2 regions of the Gordonia sp. G4 genome follow, and region 2 is predicted to be linked to the other one. Evidence: riboswitches for the same ligand, from Rfam matches in the RefSeq annotation. Region 2 holds a riboswitch; the other holds the start of a gene.
What was found. A riboswitch is a leader RNA that binds a small molecule or an ion and turns the genes downstream of it on or off. The one in region 2 is predicted to bind thiamine pyrophosphate.
Positions count from the first base shown of each region.

Region 1: linked by a shared signal. The riboswitch ahead of thiC (phosphomethylpyrimidine synthase ThiC) and the one ahead of thiO (glycine oxidase ThiO) in region 2 are both predicted to bind thiamine pyrophosphate.

Region 1 is NZ_CM173442.1:2,190,924-2,194,104, reverse strand. It holds gene AC3B5T_RS09750 ((2,3-dihydroxybenzoyl)adenylate synthase) at 1-791, shown strand, start outside; gene AC3B5T_RS09745 (GNAT family N-acetyltransferase) at 892-1,239, opposite strand; TPP riboswitch at 1,462-1,551, shown strand; gene thiC (phosphomethylpyrimidine synthase ThiC) at 1,559-3,181, shown strand, end outside.
Region 2 is NZ_CM173442.1:1,029,158-1,032,338, forward strand. It holds gene thiG (thiazole synthase) at 1-589, opposite strand, end outside; gene thiS (sulfur carrier protein ThiS) at 582-782, opposite strand; gene thiO (glycine oxidase ThiO) at 779-1,840, opposite strand; TPP riboswitch at 1,835-1,945, opposite strand; gene thiE (thiamine phosphate synthase) at 1,993-2,718, shown strand; gene AC3B5T_RS04490 (hypothetical protein) at 3,039-3,181, shown strand, end outside.

The DNA of each region.
Region 1 (3,181 bases), 1.2 Mb from region 2:
TTCCCGCCCTGGCGCAACTCTGGTGCGCGGCAACCGAGTGGGAGCCGGCGGACGTCAGTTCGCTACGCCTGCTGCAGGTGGGTGGCGCCAAACTGGCCCAGCCCGATGCGGTCGCCCTCGACGAGGCCCTCGGCGACGTCGTCCAGCAGGTGTTCGGCATGGCCGAAGGGCTGATCTGCTACACCCGTCCCGGCGAACCGCGCGACCTGGTCCATCAGGTGCAGGGTTCCCCGATGTCGGAACTCGACGAGGTGCGGGTGGTCGACGAAGACGGCGCCGACGTCCCCGACGGCGTCGAAGGGGAACTGCTCGTGCGGGGGCCGTACACGATCCGCGGGTACTACCGCGCCGCGGCGCACAACGAGAAGTCGTTCACGCCGGACGGGTTCTATCGTTCCGGCGACAAGGTCACGAGACTGCCGTCGGGCCACGTCTCCGTGACCGGGCGCATCAAGGACACCATCGTGCGCGCCGGCGAGAACGTCGCCGCGGACGACGTCGAGGAGAACCTCCTCGCGCACGACTCGGTCCGGCAGGTCGCCGTGGTCGGACTTCCCGACGACGCGCTCGGCGAGAAGATCTGCGCCGCCGTGGTGCTCTCACACGAGCACCCGCCGGCCCAGCCGCTCGAACTCGCCACGATCCGGACGTTCCTCACCGGGCGCGGACTCGCATCGTTCAAGCTGCCGGACGTGATCCGCGTCGTGACCACACTCCCGGTCACCGCGGTCGGCAAGATCGACAAAAAGGTACTTCGCGAGACACTGCTCGCCGGCCCGCCCGCTCCCTGAGGTGCGAGGAGCGATAGCGACGAACGACTCCTGCTCCCTGAGGTGCGAGGAGCGATAGCGACGAGCCACGAAGGGCGTCGACGTGCCCTCCGACGCTCGATCACACCGGGGCGAGCGTCACTATCCCGGGATGGCTGTCGAGGTAGCGCTTGGTGAACGTGCACACCGGCCGCAGGCGGGCGCCCTGCTCGCGGGCATGGTGCACGACGGTGCGGGTGAGCCGGGTGGCGAGGCCGTGTCCGCTGTACTCGTCGTAGAGCACGGTGTGCAGCACGGTGATCGTGGTCTGACCGTCGACCGTCTCGGTCGAATAGCCGAGCACACCGACCAGGTCACCGGCGACCCAGAGTTCGAATCGGTCGCGGTCCGGGTTGTGCACCACCTGCGAGATCTGTTGCAGGATCGACTTCGCCGACTGTGGTGGTCGCTGACGATGCTTACGTAGCACCCGACCCTCCTCACCTCTTGATCGCGGACATCTGATCGCCGACGGGCGACTGCCGCGGCTCGACACCGGCACCGTCTGTGATCAGGGTCACACGCTACCTTACGGAACCGTAACTGCCGACCCCGATGGCGCTGCCGTCGCAGATCGAGACGGTTCACTCCCGCCCCGGGCCTGGCTCCGGACGAGTCGAGGTATGGTGACGGGCGCACGACAACTACACACCGCGGGGGCTCTCACGATGACCGAGGGCTGAGATGGCGACGGGCGGTCGCCGACCGCTCGAACCTGTCCGGGTAATGCCGGCGTAGGGAGAACCGCCATGGGCACACGTGTATCCGCCACGCGCACCGACAGCGCACCTGCCGATTCCGGGTTCCTGACCCTCGGTCCCATCGAGGGCAGCACCAAGCACTATCTCTCGGTCGACGACCTGCGTGTACCGCAGCGTCGCATCCACCTCACCAACGGCGAGCATCTGGACGTCTACGACACCTCGGGCCCGTACACCGACCGGTCGGCGCGCATCGACGTCGAGCAGGGCCTCGCACCCACCCGCGACAGCTGGCACCGGCCCGAGCCGATCGACGGCGCGAGCACCCAGCTGGCCTGGGCGCGCGCCGGGATCGTCACCGACGAGATGCGGTTCATCGCCGCCCGGGAGGGCGTCGACGCCGAACTGGTCCGGTCCGAGGTGGCGATCGGACGTGCGGTGATCCCGGCGAACCATCGTCATCCCGAGTCCGAGCCGATGATCATCGGGAAGCGCTTCGCGGTGAAAGTCAATGCGAACATCGGCAATTCGGCGGTCCGCAGCTCGATTTCCGACGAGGTCGAGAAGATGGTGTGGGCGACCCGCTGGGGCGCCGACACGATCATGGACCTCTCGACCGGCGCCGACATCCACACCACCCGCGAGTGGATCATTCGCAACTCGCCCGTCCCCGTCGGGACGGTACCCATCTATCAGGCGCTCGAGAAGGTCAACGGCGATCCCGCCTCGCTCACGTGGGAGCTGTACCGCGACACCGTGATCGAGCAGGCCGAGCAGGGCGTCGACTACATGACGGTCCATGCCGGAGTCCTGCTGCGCCACGTCCCGCTCACCGCTGAGCGGGTGACCGGAATCGTCTCCCGCGGTGGTTCGATCATGGCCGCCTGGTGCCTGGCGCATCACCGGGAGTCGTTCCTGTACACCCACTTCGACGAGCTGTGCGAGATCTTCCGCCGCTACGACATCACGTTCTCGCTCGGCGACGGCCTACGCCCGGGATCGATCGCCGACGCCAACGACGAGGCGCAGTTCGCCGAGCTCCGCACCCTCGGCGAGCTGACCACGATCGCCAAATCCCATGGCGTGCAGGTCATGATCGAGGGACCAGGGCACGTCCCCATGCACAAGATCGCGGAGAACGTACGCCTCGAGGAAGAGCTGTGCGAGGAGGCGCCGTTCTACACTCTGGGGCCCCTCGCCACCGACATCGCACCCGCATACGACCACATCACCTCGGCGATCGGTGCGGCGATGATCGCCCAGGCCGGCACCGCGATGCTCTGCTACGTGACACCGAAAGAGCATCTCGGCCTCCCGGACCGCGACGACGTCAAGGTCGGCGTGATCACATACAAGATCGCCGCGCACTCCGCCGACCTCGCCAAGGGGCACCCGCGGGCGCAGGAACGCGACGACGCACTCAGCAAGGCGCGCTTCGAATTCCGCTGGAACGACCAGTTCAACCTCGCCCTCGATCCCGACACCGCCCGCGCCTTCCACGACGAGACACTGCCCGCCGAGCCGGCCAAGACGGCCCACTTCTGTTCCATGTGCGGCCCCAAGTTCTGCTCGATGCGGATCTCGGCGGATGTCCGCGCCTACGCCGAGGAGCACGGTCTCGTGACCACCGAGGACATCGACCGAACGATCGCGGAGGGCATGGCGGCGAAG
Region 2 (3,181 bases):
TGCCGGCGTCGAGGATGACCGGCAGCGGGTCGTCGAAGCGGGTATGGCAGTCGTCGACGATCATCTCGATGTTGTGCGGGTTGAGGATTCCGAGACCGGTCCCGATGGGTGACCCGAGCGGCATCACCGCGGCCACCCCGAGATCGGCGAGTCGCGCGGCCAGAACCGGGTCGTCGTTGGTGTAGGCCAGCACGACGAACCCGTCGCCGACCAGGGCGGCGGCCGCGTCGACGAGTTCGATGGCATCGGGCATCAGGGTGCGTTCGTCGGCGACCACCTCGAGCTTGACCCAGTCGGTCTCGAACGCCTCGCGCGCCAGCTGTGCGGTCAGGACCGCCTCGGCGGTGGTGTGGCAGCCGGCCGTGTTGGGCAGCACGGCGATGTCGAGCCGGCGCAGCAGATCGAAGACCCCGGTGCCCGAGGCGGCGTCGACGCGGCGGACCGCGACGGTGGTGAGTTCGGTGCCCGAGGCGACCAGTGCGCGTTCCAGGGTCGCGAGATTCGACGCGCCGCCGGTGCCGGTGATGAGCCGGGACGAGAAGTCGCGGCCCGCGATCCGCAACGGGTCCGGTGTCGACTGGTCAGCCACCCTGCACCGCCGTGACGATCTCGACGACGGCGCCGTCGGTCATGGTGTACCGGTCCCAGCGACCGCGCGGGACGACCGCGCCGTCCACCGCGACCGCGATCCCGCGGTCCGGCATCCCGAGCCCGGCGACCACGTCGCGCACCGAGGCGTCGTCGTCGACATCCATGCTCTCGCCGTTCACCGTGATACTCATTCCTCGACTCCTTCCAGGATCGACAGCACGCGCTCGGCGGTACCCGGGGCGAGGACGATCCCATTGCGCCCGTGCCCGGTCGCCACGACCGTGCGTGCGTCCACGCGGGCGACGAGCGGCAACCCGTCGGCGGTGCACGGCCGCAGACCCGCGGCCGCTTCGGTCAGTTCATACGTCCGCAGTCCGGGCAGGACCTCGATCGCGTCGGCGAGCAGGTCGGCGACGCCACCGGCCTGCGGCGCCCGGTCGGTCATCCCCTCGGCCTCGTACTGGGTGGCGCCGACGACGACCCCGTCGTCGCGTGGCACCAGGTAGACGGCCCGGCCGTGCAGGCGTGCCCGGACGACGTGGGCGGGCGGGGGCACGGACCAGCGGGTACGACGAAGCCGGAGGATCTCGCCCTTGGCCGGATGCAGGTCGGCGCCGGACCAGAGGGCCGTGGTGCCGAGCCCGGCGGCGAGCAGGATCTGCCCGTCGGAGCCCGGGTCGTCGAGATCGGCCAGGGACCCGACGCGGGCGGTGGCCAGTTCCACGCCGGCCGTCGTGACCGCGGCACGCAACGCCTCGAGGAGGCGCCGGTTGTCCACGGACCACTCCCCGACCGCGCGGTAGCCACCGACCAGACGAGAACTCAGCGACGGTTCGAGTGCCCGGATGTCGCGGCCGGTCACCGGCTGCAGCGCCGAGTCGGTGCGGGGCTGGCCGGCCCAGACGAAGTCGGCGAGGTGCCGCAGGTACTCGATGTCCGTGGCCGAGGCCGCGACGAACAGCGAGTCGGTGGCGGTGACGACGGCGGGGTCGTCGAGCCGCTTCACGAGCGCGGGCCAGAGCCGGACCGACTCCACCGACAGGGCGAGCGACGCCTCTTCGCCGGGATGTCCCTCGCCGAGCGAGCCGAGCATGCCACCCGCGACCCACGAGGCGCGCTCGTCGGTTCCGGCGTCGAGTACGCGAACCCGCCACCCGGCGTCGGCCGCGGCCAGTGCGCACGTCAGCCCGATGACGCCGCCGCCCACCACCGTCAGAGTGCGGTGAGCAGTCTTCCGAGGGGAATTCACGCTGGAATCACCTTCCTTCGCCGGAATGACCCGGATCAGGTTCGACGGTCAGCGGATCGGTCCGCACTCTCAGCCCGGCCGGTCCGGGCTCCCGTGTGTTCGTGCGGTCCACCCTACGCGGGGGCGTCAGGTGTCCGGTTAGCCTGGTCGGCGTGACGACCCCGAACCACACCAGGTCAGGGTCCGCGGATTCCGGCCACGCGACAGACCGTCGTCGTCGGCTCTCCTCGGCCCGCCTCTACCTGTGCACCGACGCCCGACGCGAGCGCGGCGACCTCCTCGATTTCGTCGGCGCCGCGCTGGCGGGCGGCGTCGACATCGTGCAGCTCCGCGACAAGAACTCGCCGGGTGAACGCGAGTTCGGGACGCTGGAGGCGCGGGAGGAGCTCGAGATCCTCGCGGGACTGCGGGCGATCACCGACGCGCACGGTGCGCTGCTGGCGGTCAACGATCGCGCCGACATCGCGGCGCTCGCCGGCGCCGACGTCCTGCACGTGGGACAGGGCGACCTGTCGCCGTCGGCGGCCCGCCGGATCGTCGGCCGCGACGTCGTCATCGGCGCCTCGACCCACGACCCCGAGCAGGCTGCCGCCGCGATCTCCGACGAAGACGTCGACTACTTCTGCGTCGGCCCGTGCTGGACCACGCCCACCAAACCCGGCCGCGCCGCCGCCGGCCTCGACCTCGTGTCCGCCACTGCGAAAATGCTTTCGGGGGCAACGCAATCGGCGAAACCGTGGTTTGCCATCGGCGGGATCGACGCCGGCCGCGTCGGCGAGGTCACCGCGCTCGGGGCACGGCGCATCGTCGTGGTGCGCGCCATCACCGCCGCCGCCGACCCGACCGCCGCGGCCCGGGAACTCGCCGGGATGCTGTAGCGAGTCGTCGTCGGGGACGAAACAGGTTTGCCCGGTCGGTGTCGCGGGTCTATGGTGGACCGATCATGTTGTGCATCACGAGCATTCTCGTAACCCGCCGCAGCGGGGTCTGAATCTGACCGACCCCCCGCTGCGGGTCGGTTGCGCTCTGGTGTCGGTCACCCGTTCTTCGACCGAAATCGGTTACCGAGATGCACCCTCTTCATCTGACTCATCGATCCTGTTCGTGGCATGAGCGCGACGACCGGCGCGGTGGCGATCTGTTCACCGAGCGGTACGGCCGTCCGCTTCCCCCTGGAATGCACGAGGAGGCCACCGGGATGACCTGGCAGGAATTCACCGACGAGTACTCCCGCGGCGGCACGATCCGGCTCGGGTCATGGTCGGTCGCGTCGTGTTCGGGCGACCTGGTCGAGTGCCGGGCGACGCTCGCGATCGCCGACCGCATCAGATCCTGCAGCGC